Regions from separate parts of the Peribacillus sp. YIM B13477 genome, predicted to be linked through region 3. Evidence: riboswitches for the same ligand, from Rfam matches in the RefSeq annotation. Region 3 holds a riboswitch; each other region holds the start of a gene.
What was found. Region 3 has a riboswitch for S-adenosylmethionine ahead of ACFX4H_RS09860 (methionine biosynthesis PLP-dependent protein). Riboswitches for the same ligand answer to the same signal wherever they lie in the genome.
Positions count from the first base shown of each region.

Region 1: it holds a riboswitch for S-adenosylmethionine, as region 3 does, so the genes downstream of both, mtnW (2,3-diketo-5-methylthiopentyl-1-phosphate enolase) here and ACFX4H_RS09860 (methionine biosynthesis PLP-dependent protein) in region 3, are expected to answer to the same signal.
Region 2: it holds a riboswitch for S-adenosylmethionine, as region 3 does, so the genes downstream of both, ACFX4H_RS18330 (methionine ABC transporter ATP-binding protein) here and ACFX4H_RS09860 (methionine biosynthesis PLP-dependent protein) in region 3, are expected to answer to the same signal.
Region 4: it holds a riboswitch for S-adenosylmethionine, as region 3 does, so the genes downstream of both, ACFX4H_RS13360 (methionine ABC transporter ATP-binding protein) here and ACFX4H_RS09860 (methionine biosynthesis PLP-dependent protein) in region 3, are expected to answer to the same signal.

Region 1 is NZ_JBHZPD010000001.1:765,727-768,848, forward strand. It holds gene ACFX4H_RS03845 (carbon-nitrogen family hydrolase) at 1-194, opposite strand, end outside; gene ACFX4H_RS03850 (pyridoxal phosphate-dependent aminotransferase) at 294-1,466, shown strand; SAM riboswitch class I at 1,585-1,738, shown strand; gene mtnW (2,3-diketo-5-methylthiopentyl-1-phosphate enolase) at 1,847-3,079, shown strand; gene ACFX4H_RS03860 (2-hydroxy-3-keto-5-methylthiopentenyl-1-phosphate phosphatase) at 3,086-3,122, shown strand, end outside.
Region 2 is NZ_JBHZPD010000006.1:137,013-140,134, forward strand. It holds gene ACFX4H_RS18325 (O-acetylhomoserine aminocarboxypropyltransferase/cysteine synthase family protein) at 1-1,058, shown strand, start outside; SAM riboswitch class I at 1,176-1,288, shown strand; gene ACFX4H_RS18330 (methionine ABC transporter ATP-binding protein) at 1,434-2,468, shown strand; gene ACFX4H_RS18335 (methionine ABC transporter permease) at 2,461-3,122, shown strand, end outside.
Region 3 is NZ_JBHZPD010000002.1:640,790-643,911, reverse strand. It holds gene metC (cystathionine beta-lyase) at 1-499, opposite strand, end outside; gene ACFX4H_RS09860 (methionine biosynthesis PLP-dependent protein) at 496-1,608, opposite strand; SAM riboswitch class I at 1,695-1,808, opposite strand; gene fumC (class II fumarate hydratase) at 2,135-3,122, shown strand, end outside.
Region 4 is NZ_JBHZPD010000003.1:333,614-336,735, forward strand. It holds gene ACFX4H_RS13355 (methionine ABC transporter permease) at 1-344, opposite strand, end outside; gene ACFX4H_RS13360 (methionine ABC transporter ATP-binding protein) at 358-1,380, opposite strand; SAM riboswitch class I at 1,715-1,826, opposite strand; gene ACFX4H_RS13365 (GNAT family N-acetyltransferase) at 1,968-2,441, opposite strand; gene ACFX4H_RS13370 (nuclear transport factor 2 family protein) at 2,509-2,877, opposite strand.

The DNA of each region.
Region 1 (3,122 bases), on a different contig from region 3:
GTTTTTTCTGCCTCTTGATCAGCAATCTCATTCAGCCTGGTCAAGTCGTATCCGGTTGTCCAAAGCTCTGGTAATATGACGATATCGGGTTGGGACCGAGCTGCTTTTTCCATCCATTGTTCTGCAACCTGAAAATTGATATCTGGTTGCCCGAAAGCTATATCCATTTGAATACAAGCTATTTTCCACTTCATCGTTTAAAACCCCCACATGTAAAAAATGCTTTACAAGACTACGATAAACATATATCATTTGTGACTAGAATTTCAAGAAATTTCAGAGAAGGTGTATAAATGGTGCAATTCGAAAAATCCGGACTGCTTCAGGACCTGCCCAAGCAGTTTTTTGCTTCACTGGTCGCAAAAGTCAATGCAATCACGGAGCAAGGACATGATGTCATTAATTTAGGCCAGGGAAACCCTGATCAGCCGACGCCGGAACATATCGTCAAAAGTTTGCAAACTGCCGCTGAAAAAACGATTAATCATAAATATTCGCCATTCCGGGGACATCAATATTTAAAAGATGCTGCTGCCGTCTTTTATGAGCGGGAATACGGTGTCAAGCTGGATCCGAATAGTGAAGTGGCAATTCTCTTCGGGGGAAAGGCAGGTCTTGTCGAACTTCCGCAGTGTTTATTGAATCCAGGTGATACGATCCTTGTTCCAGATCCCGGCTATCCGGATTATCTTTCCGGTGTTGTTTTAGCCCAGGCAAAGACCGAACTGATGCCCTTGACAGAAGAAAATGATTTTCTTCCGAAATACGATGACATACATAAAGAAGTTCTTGATAAAGCCAAAATGATGTTCTTGAATTATCCGAATAATCCCACAGGCGCTTCTGCAACTGAAAGTTTCTTTGATGAAACCGTCTCCTTTGCAAAAGAACATTCAATTTGTGTGGTCCATGATTTCGCCTATGGGGCGATAGGATTCGACGGAAAAAAACCGATAAGCTTTCTCCAGGCGGAGGGAGCGAAGGATGTAGGAGTTGAAATATACACTCTATCGAAAACATACAATATGGCAGGGTGGAGAGTCGGCTTCGCAGTGGGCAATAAGAGTGTAATAGAAGCTCTTGAACTATTACAAGACCATCTTTATGTGAGTCTCTTCCCGGCGATACAAGAAGCTGCGGCAAGCGCTTTGCTTGACTCACAGACCTGTGTAGGGCAGTTAGTGCAGATGTACGAGGGGCGAAGGAATGTTTTCATTGAGGGATTGAGGGCCATCGGCTGGGATGTCAAAGCTCCAGCGGCATCGTTTTTTGCCTGGCTCAAAGTACCTGAAGGTTTTACGTCCGAGAGTTTTGCTGACTATTTATTAACGCATGCCCATGTAGCTGTTGCTGCAGGGAATGGGTTCGGTGAATTTGGCGAAGGTTATGTCAGGGTAGGGCTACTGACTTCGGAAGAACGGCTGCAAGAGGCTGTGGAACGAATACGGACATTAAACTTGTTTTAATGCAATAAGGCTCACCTTTAAATAGTTAAAACTTATTGACAAAGTAGGAATTACCTGTCAGAATACAAAATAAATTCTTAATCTTTCGATACTTGGATGCAACTTATATATCAGCGTTTTCTTATTTTGAGCAGGTGGAGGGACTAGCCCGATGAAGCCCAGCAACCGACCGTAATTCCATTGTAAAATGGGGCGGAATCCTTCCGCCGGATTTTTTTGAAATCCGCAAGGCACGGTGCTAATTCTTGCAGCCGAGGGCTGGGAGATAAGAAGATGGCTTTTTAAAGCCTCTTCTTTATGAAGGGGCTTTTGCCATTTTGAGACCATCTCAGGTTATTAATGACATCGAGAGTTTACTAACGTGTTATAGGAGTGATCAGATGAGCGAGATAGTCGCTACTTATTTAATTCATGACTTTAATGGAAATCATGAGAAAAAAGCAGAGAGCATTGCCTTGGGTCTGACTGTGGGGACATGGACGGAATTGCCACATTTGGTACAGAAACAACTGGAAAAACATAAGGGGCGCGTCGTATCGGTGATACCCCTACCTGAAGAAGAGAGGGCAAACAGCTACTTTAATCGGAAAGTATACCGTTCGCAGATTAAAATTGCCTATCCGGCAAGGAATTTCTCCAATGATTTACCCGCAATCCTTACGACGGTCTTCGGCAAGCTTTCCTTGGACGGTGAAATAAAACTTATTGACTTGGATTTTGTCGGTGATATTCAAAAAGCTTTTCCCGGGCCGCAATTTGGCATTAAAGGCATAAGGGAAAAAGTTGGCGTATCTAACAGGCCCTTGGTGATGAGCATCTTTAAAGGCGTATTGGGAAGAGACCTAACATTTCATAATGAGCAACTGAGGCAACAAGCATTGGGAGGTGTCGACCTAGTTAAGGATGATGAAATCCTCTTCGACCAGGAACTGACTCCATTTTTCGATAGAATAAAAACGGGAAAAAGAATCTTGAATGAAGTCTATGAAACCGCTGGCCACCGGACTTTATATGCTGTCAATCTATCAGGGAAAACATTTGAATTATTGGATAAGGCAGAGCAAGCGGCTGAAGCAGGGGCAGATGCTTTATTGTTCAACGTTCATACATATGGTTTGGATGTATTGCAGGCCTTGAGTGAACATGATCGTATCAAGCTGCCGATCATGGCGCACCCCGCATATAGCGGGGCATTGGCATCTTCATCATTTTATGGTATCGGCTATCCATTATTGCTTGGTAAATTAGTAAGATTATCAGGTGCGGATTTATCCTTGTTCCCTTCTCCTTATGGAAATGTCGCACTTGAAAAAACGGAGACCTTAGCGATTGCTGAAGCTCTGACAAGAGATGAACTTTCATGGAAAAAAGCCTTCCCTGTTCCTTCTGCAGGCATTCATCCGGGCATGGTTCCAGACCTGATCAAGGATTTCGGGCTTGATAGTGTGATTAATGCCGGAGGCGGAATTCACGGGCACCCTGACGGAGCAGAGGGCGGTGCCAAGGCTTTTCGTTCTGCCGTGGAAGCGGTTCTGGCAGGAAAGGAACTTTCTGAAGCGGCGGCTGAGGAAGAAACCCTAAAAAAAGCTCTTGTGTTGTGGGGAGGCCTATAAGAAATAATGAAACCGATCATCTTTTGTGATTTTGACGGAACGA
Region 2 (3,122 bases), on a different contig from region 3:
GCGGAATGGCCGCCATCTCACTTTCGATCCTGAATATTGCTGCCGCAGGGGATGAGATTGTTTCAGCCTCTACATTATATGGCGGTACGTATAACCTTTTCGAAAACACTCTTCCTAAATATGGGATCAAAGTGAAGTTCGTTTCTCCCGATGACCCTGAGAATTTTAAAAGGGCGATTACACCAAGAACTAAAGCCATTTTTGCTGAAACGATCGGAAATCCAAGTTTGAGGGTGCTCGATATTGAAGCGGTAGCGGAAATCGCCCACGAAGCCGGCATACCTTTAATCATTGATAATACCTTCGCAACACCGTATCTTTGCAGACCAATTGATTTTGGAGCGGATATTGTCATCCATTCCGCTACAAAATGGCTTCTTGGAAATGGAACGACGCTAGGCGGTGTCATCGTGGATGGAGGAAAATTCGATTGGAACTCGCCAAACTATCCTGGCTTCACGGAGCCTGACCCTAGTTACGACGGTCTGGTATACGCCGAGGCAGTTGGCCCTGCCGCATTCATAACGAAAGCCCGAGTCCAGTTACTCCGTGATTTGGGCCCTACGCTAAGTGCCCAAAGTGCATTCCAGTTTACGCTTGGACTTGAAACGCTGCATGTAAGGATGAAAGAGCATCTATCAAACACCAAGTCTGTCATTCAATATTTAAAAAACCATCCTGCCGTGACCTGGGTTTCACATCCTGGTGATGAGGATCATCCCGATAAAGCCCTTGCGGATAAATATTTGCCAAAGGGAGCTGGATCTGTCGTCACATTTGGGATTCAAGGTAATCGCGAAGCTGGGGCAAAACTTATCAATTCGGTGGAATTATGGTCCCATGTGGCGAATGTAGGGGATGCGAAGAGCTTGATCATCCACCCAGCAAGTACCACCCATCAACAATTGAATGAGGCAGGTCTTGCGAAAGCGGGTGTAAGTGCCGATCAAGTCCGTTTATCGATTGGGATTGAAAATGTAGACGACTTAATAGAAGATTTGGAGCAGGCAATTGAAAAGGCGACGAACATCGTCTCCTTGACTTCCAAAACGCTTTAAGCAAAGTTCCTGTTCATTCTTGTACTAGAAATAATATACATTGCGCTCCTTTTTTATCTATGATAAAATTTCTCCATACTAAAGAACTTAATGATGTACAAATATTCTATATATTAGCTCTTATCAAGAGAGGTGGAGGGATGTGCCCGATGAAACCCGGCAACCGACAAGGTGATTTCCTTGGAAAGGTGCCAATTCACACAAAGTTTAATCACTTTGGAAGATGAGAGGAAGGCCTGATTCTTCACCTGCCTTTCTGCTCATGCAGAAAGGTTTTTTCTATTTTAATTGGGAACATGATAGGAGAAACAGACTAATAATGTAGAGAAATCAACTAAGTTCATAGGTTTTATTGGATAAAAGAGGTGAGGGTTAATGATTACATTGACGAAAGTCAGTAAGCTGTTCCGAACAGGAAAAGGAAACAGTGAGACGATCAAGGCTGTAAATAATGTGAATGTTGAAATAAATAAAGGCGAGATTTTCGGGATCATCGGTTACAGTGGAGCGGGGAAAAGTACTTTGATCAGAATGCTCAATGGATTGGAAACACCGACAGAGGGATCCGTTGTGGTGGCTGAAAAGGAAATTTCAAAAATTAAAGGGGCTCAGCTCCGTAAGGCCCGTCAAGAAATCAGCATGATTTTCCAGCATTTCAATCTATTATGGTCAAGGACCGTTCAGGAGAATATATCTTTCCCGTTGGAAATTGCAGGAGTTTCTAAACCTGAACGCACCAAGCGTGTGAACGAATTGATCAAGTTAGTCGGACTTGAAGGCAGGGAAAAGGCCTATCCTTCGCAATTAAGCGGAGGGCAAAAGCAAAGGGTGGGAATAGCCAGGGCTCTGGCAAATGACCCTAAAGTGCTTCTGTGTGATGAAGCGACTTCTGCTTTGGATCCGCAGACTACCGACTCCATACTCGAATTGCTTGTTGACATCAATAAGCGTTTGGGATTGACGATCGTCTTGATTACGCATGAAATGCATGTAATACGTAAAATCTGCCATCGTGTCGCCGTGATGGAAAGCGGGCAGGTTGTTGAACAGGGTCCTGTCCTGGATGTTTTCAAGAATCCTAAAGAACAAATGACGAAGCGTTTCGTGCAACAGGTAACGGAACCGGAAGAAACGAAAGAAACGATGGACCATTTGCTCGAACGCTATCCAGCAGGCAAAGTGATTCAATTGACCTTTGTAGGTGATCATGCAGAAAGCCCATTGATCACCAAGCTTGTACGTAACTTCGAGTTGGATGTCAATATCGTTCAAGGTAAGATATCCCAAACAAGAAGCGGTTCATATGGAACATTGTTTATCCATCTAGATGGCAAAGAGGATGAAATGCTCCGCGCAATCGAATTCATTAAAGCACAGCAGGTAGGCGTGGAGGTGATTACTCATGCTTGAAGAATTATTGCCGAATGTTGATTGGGAAGACATCATTGAAGCTACGAAAGAAACGCTTTACATGACAAGCGTCTCTGTAGTGGCAACCTTTTTTATAGGCATAATACTAGGATTGATCCTTTTCCTGACAGGGAAGGGTAATATGTGGCAAAACCGGGCTGTCAACGGAGTCATGAGTGCTGTCGTCAATATATTCCGCTCCATTCCATTTCTTATTTTGATCGTGCTGCTCATTCCTTTCACTAAAGCGCTTGTCGGTTCCATGATCGGTGAGAACGCTGCACTGCCGGCACTTATTATCGGTGCTGCCCCATTTTATGCGCGTATGGTTGAAATCGGCCTTCGTGAAATCGATAAAGGTGTAATTGAAGCCGCTAAATCGATGGGAGCAAAAACGAGCACGATCATTTGGAAGGTCCTTCTTCCAGAGTCGATGCCTGCCCTTATTTCCGGGATTACGGTAACATCGATTGCATTGGTTGGATATACCGCGATGGCCGGGGTCATCGGCGCTGGCGGGCTTGGTAATCTAGCCTATTTGGACGGCTATCAAAGAAATCAAAATGACGTTACGCTTGTAGCGACAATCGTTATTCTAATTATCGTCTTCATAATTCAAATTATTGGAGATGTGATTACATCTAAATTGGACAA
Region 3 (3,122 bases):
TTTTTGCGATATCACATACAGCTTGAATATCGGTCACTTTAAGTAAAGGATTTGAAGGCGTTTCAATGTATATGGCCCTGGTATTTGGCTGAACCGCCGCTTTGACACTTTCAAGGTCTGTCATGTCAACGAAGGTATGCTCAATATTGAAACGGTTCAATACGCTTGTGACCATCCTGAACGTTCCGCCATACACATCTTCGGAAATGACGATATGATCCCCGGCAGACAATAGCAGGAAGGCTGTTGAAATGGCAGCCATACCTGATGAAAAGGCAAAGCCGTGAGTGCCTTCCTCAAGTTCGGCAATGATGTCTTCAAGTGCCTCGCGGGTTGGGTTCCCGCTTCTGCTGTAGTCATATTTGCCGAATTGATCGATATCGGATTGATGGAAAGTCGATGCATGCTGGATGGGGACGCTCACACCGCCCGTTGCCGGATCGAATTTATGTTGATTATGAAGTAATTTCGTTTCAAAGCTAAAATTTTGATCTGTCATCGTAGTGCCTCCCTTTTTACATGTGCGAATGCTTGCTGCAAGTCACCAATCAAATCGTCGCTATCCTCGATGCCAACGGAGAAGCGGAGCAGTCGGTTACAAACCCCGTTTGCCGTTCTGACTTCAAGCGGTATATCGGCATGTGTTTGTGTGGCAGGATAGGTGATGAAGCTTTCAACTCCTCCCAGGCTTTCTGCAAAGGAAATTAATGAGAGCGATTGTAAAAATGGGTTGACCGCCGCTTCATCAATGATGCGGAAAGAAATCATGCCGCCCCGGCCTGGATACAATACGTCCGTAACACAATCATGCTCCGATAAGTAATCTACAAGTATCTTGGCATTCTTTTCATGACGCTCCATCCGCAATGCCAGGGTTTTCATTCCGCGCATCAACAGCCAAGAATCAAATGGGCTCAAGACAGCTCCAGTGCCATTATGATGGAAGGCAAGTGCATCACATAATTCAGCGCCGCTAGCAACGATCAGTCCGGCGAGCACATCATTATGACCACCGAGATACTTGGTTGCACTGTGGATCACAATATCAGCTCCAAGCAAGATGGGTTGTTGAATAAGAGGCGTGTAAAAAGTGTTATCAACGATTAGCAATAAATTATATCGTTTAGCCAATGCGGCAACGGCGCTAATATCCGTTTGCTGCATAAGAGGGTTAGTGGGAGTTTCGATGAAGATGGCTTTCGTGTGAGGAGTGATGGCTTTTTCGATATCCTCCAAACAACAAGTGTTTACATAGTCACACTGCAATCCCCATTTTTTAAAACCTTGTTCTAACAGCCGATATGTACCGCCATAAAGATCTTCACTGACAATCCACGCATCCCCGGATTTAAAAAGGGCGAGTATAGTGGAGATGGCGGCCATTCCTGAACTGCAGGCATAGCCTTGGTCTCCTTTTTCCAGATCGGCGATGGATCGCTCCAATAGCTGGCGGGTAGGGTTACCTGTCCTTGTGTAGTCGAATCCCGTCGATTGACCGATTCCTTCGTGGCGAAAAGCTGTTGAAAAGTATACCGGCGGATTGACTGTTCCTGTCGCCGTTTCACTGCGATTTCCTAATTGAGCAAGATATGTTTCAGGTTTATACATGGTTTTCACTGCTCCTTTGAGTTAAATAAAATAAAAAAAAGTCTTCTTTAAGAAGAAGACTTTGATTAAGTAGGGACGAGTCATTCTTCTTATCTTCCAAGTTCATAAACTTGTGGAATTAGCACCTTTTCATTGGTTTGAAACAAATGAAGGTTGCTGAGGTGTCATCGGGCCATTCCCTCTACCTCTCTCGATAAGAGTTTAGATTATTCAATTTCTTTTGAATTTACTATATATACAAAACGCTGTCAAGGACATTTTGGGGGTGATGATGTGTTTGTGTTCATGGCCAGGTCAATTGAAGCCTAGAGGTGCCTACACTTTATGTGTCAAAAAAGAATATCCAAATTTTCATCTAAATATGAACGGCCTAGGATTTTCCAGAAATATGGAAAGGGTCAGCGGGATATTTTTGCTTTAAAATAATAAAGTTTGTACAATGTATGGAGAGAAAGAATAATCCGACATTATTCATTTCATATGCAAAAATTCTTCAATGAATAGTGCAAACTTAGGAGGAGAATACATGGAATACAGAATCGAACGAGATACGATGGGTGAAGTGAAAGTTCCTGCTGATAAATATTGGGGAGCACAAACTGAGAGAAGCCGTAACAATTTTAAAATCGGTAACGAAAAAATGCCGATTGAATTGGTTCGTGCATTTGCATACGTTAAACAAGCTGCTGCAAAGGTGAACTATGATCTTGGTGACCTTTCCGAAGTTAAAAAGAACGCCATCGTCAAGATTTGCGGCGAAATCCTTGAAGGTACGCTTGATGAACATTTCCCGCTTGTAGTGTGGCAAACGGGAAGCGGTACGCAAAGTAATATGAACGTGAATGAAGTGGTCGCTAACAAAGGGAATGAATGGTTAAAAGAAAATGGTGAATCGGAAATCCTTCATCCGAATGATGATGTTAACAAGGCACAAAGCTCAAATGATACTTTCCCGACCGCCATGCATATTGCAGCCTTTATGGAAGTCGCTGAAAAATTGGTTCCTGCCATCAAAGCACTTCGTGATACATTCGATACAAAAGAAAAAGAATTTTGGGATGTCGTGAAAATCGGCCGGACACATCTTCAAGATGCTACACCATTAACATTAGGACAAGAAATTTCCGGTTGGAAAGCGATGCTCGATAAAGATTTGGCGATGATTGAGGAAAGCAGCCAAAAACTATTGAACCTTGCTCTAGGCGGAACGGCTGTAGGAACCGGAATCAATACAAAGAAAGAATTCCCGGGACTTTCCGCCAAACAAATTGCAGCGGATACAGGATATCCTTTTGTCACATCTGATAATAAGTTCCATGCATTGACTAGCCATAACGAAATCGTCTATGCACACGGTGCTTTGAAAGCATTGGCGGCGGATTTAATGAAAATTGCAAACGATGTCAGATGGCTGGCAAGTGGACCTAGAAGCGGAATCGGAGAAATAGCCATTCCGGAAAACGAGCCGGGCAGCTCCATCATGCCAGGTAAAGTCAATCCGACCCAAAGTGAAG
Region 4 (3,122 bases), on a different contig from region 3:
TCCACTTCCAACAGAGAGTTTTCCACAAGCCGGGCAATATAAGGAGCCGCGTAAAAGATTAGCGGAACAATGGCCGCATTCATTCCGATCGCACTTCCGACAATCATTCTGGTAAGCGGAATAACTGCTACAAGCAAGATGATGAAAGGAACGGACCGCAATATATTGATGATCGGGTTCAATACATTAAAAATCCATTTATTCTCCAGGATGTGACCCTTTCTTGTAATGACAAGCAGGATACCGAGCGGAAGCCCGATCAATCCGGAAAACACCAATGAGATGGCTACCATATAAAGTGTGTCACCGAAAGCTGTCAACAGCTGCTCTGCCGTTATTTCCATTCCCCAAAGCGTATTACCCATTTATCTGCACCTCCTGGACGAGAATCCCCTCATCTTTAATATATTGATAAGCCTTATCCACCTCATTTTTGCTCCCCGTCACTTCGATGATCAAATTCCCGAAAGGCGTTTCCTGGATTTCAGAAATATTGGCTGATAAGACACTTAAATGAACATCATACTTCTTCGAGATGGTTGAAAGTAAAGGAGTACCCGAAGTAGTTCCAATAAAATTAATTTTCCAAATAATCGGGATATGGGACCCTATGCTTTTTAAGAAACTTTGTGGAATTTCGTCATGTATGACCGTTCTCACGAAGTTTTTTGCAATATCCGTTTGCGGCTTGGCAAAAACTTCGAAAACCGAACCTTGTTCAACGACGCAGCCGCCCTCCATGACCGCTACCTTATTGCAAATTTCCCGAATGACAGACATCTCATGAGTGATTAGCAGAATGGTAATATTGTATTCTTCATTAATTTTTTTTAAGAGCTGCAGAACTGCACTCGTTGTTTGTGGATCCAATGCCGAAGTAGCTTCATCACACAATAAGATCGATGGATTTGTAGCCAATGCCCTCGCAATGCCGATCCGCTGCTTTTGCCCGCCGGATAATTGATCCGGATAACTCTTTGCTTTGCTCGATAAGCCAACGAACTCCAACAGCTCGCCTACCCGGTTTTTGATTTCTTTAGCCGGAGTTCCCGATAAAACCAGCGGCATGGCAATATTATCAAAAACAGTCTTTGAGTTTAGCAAGTTGAAATGCTGAAAGATCATCCCGATTTTTTTCTTTTCTGCCCGTAATTCCTTCGGGCTTAATTTGGTCAAATCCTTGCCCCCAACAACCACCGAACCATCTGAAGGATGTTCAAGCAAATTGACCAATCTGATCAACGTACTCTTTCCGGCCCCGCTATAACCGACTACCCCGAATATATCCCCCTTTTCCACTGTCAAATCAATGCCCTTCAAAGCCTCGACAGTCTGTTTCTTTGTTTGATAAATCTTTTTAACACCTTGAAACTCAATCATCCAATCTCCCCCCATGCTGTTTATTTATACGAATTCCTTATCCAGAGAGAAGAGCTTTGCAACGCTTCATAATGATAGGGTTAAAATTCAGGAGTGAAACTGCAAAATTCACGAGTAATTACGTGAAACTCACGAGTAAGTCTGCGAAATTCACGAGTAAATCCACCAAACTCACGATTATTGCGCGAAACTCACGAGTAATTGCACCCATTCTCAAAATAACCATATACATTTTGAATAAACAAAAGAGGCCTCTTCCGTCATCAGACAGAAGAGGCCTCTTTTAGACATAAAAAAGAGTAAACTCTTAAATTAATTATCTAAGAAAAGCTCCTTCTTATCTTTCAAACTTTCGTCCGTTGGAATTAGCACAGTATTTTTACAAAAGTAAAAACCCGCTGCCGAGGTATCATAGGGCCAAGTCCCTCCACATCTCTTGATAAGAATTAACGTTGTATTTAATTATGTCCTTCACTATATATTCTATTTTCTCTAAAGTCAACCATATTTTTTATCGCTATAAATAGTTTCATAATATAGTGAATTGATACTTTTTTATTATATCAATATATTTTATTTTCCTACTTTTATAATGATTTACCCATTCTCCATACAGGGTATTTTTCATTTTCTTCCCTTATCTTCACCATGCCTGAATTCGTATATAAAGAAATCGCCCTTTGATTATCCGGAGAAACCCTTAAGTGATATTCGGATACATTAAATTGCCTGAAAAAGTTTTCTGCGTAGCGAACCAATTCCTTGCCAAGGCCTTTACTGCGGTATTCGGGAATAAGGTAAAATAGATTCACATAGCCAATTTCAGTTCCTTCGTACTCCCGAATTTGAAGTTCCATTTGTCCAATCGGTTCTTGGTCCTTTTCAATGATCACCTGTCCATCAGGAAATTTGCGGACCCTTTCTTCCATTCGTTGCAGATATGCATGTTCATCTCCAAAACCAGCATCAGTTCCAAAACTTACAATAAAGGAATCTTTCCGGAATTTAATGATAGTATCTTTATCTTTGTCCGTATCAATGGTACGAAAGATCAACTTCATCCACCCCTATCATTTTAGTGAAATAGTTTTCAAGCAGGGAAAACTTTCTTTTTCATAAATAAAAGGCTTAAAGGGGCCCTTTTGTTTTTGTGCCTTGATGAAAAAACATCTGCCATCTTCCATTCGCACATTTCCAGATTGAACTTCTTAAGGTATGTTCCAGCTTATCTTCATCAAAAATCCGGTATGTAGTTAACACGGTATCATCAGACAATGGATGCATCTCAAATTGACTTAGGGTCATGTTCACCGCTCCGGCACCCTCTTGCCCCATAAAATCGCTTTTTGTCCATATGTTACCCGAACTGCCGAACTCAAAGAAATCATCTTTCAATAATGATGAAAGCACTTCTGGAGATGTACGAACTTCAGATTTTAACAATTTCTCCTCCAGCTGATACAAATGCTCTTTTAATAATGAAGATTCCCTGTCCATTCATCTTGCCCTCCTTTTTCAACCATTTCCCTCGAAACAACGAAATTGGAAAAATCGTGAATAATTAATACGTAGATTTTCAGTAATTCATGAACCATGCGATTTAAGTTTTTTATCCAGCTGCTTGCCGATTAGCAGTTGGCTCATATGCGGTCAGCGGCATTTTTTCGTTTTTAACCGTTTTTGCCGTCCCTATTTTCTTATTAATATTTTTAACTTGCTTACTTTGTTTATATATTTCAAAG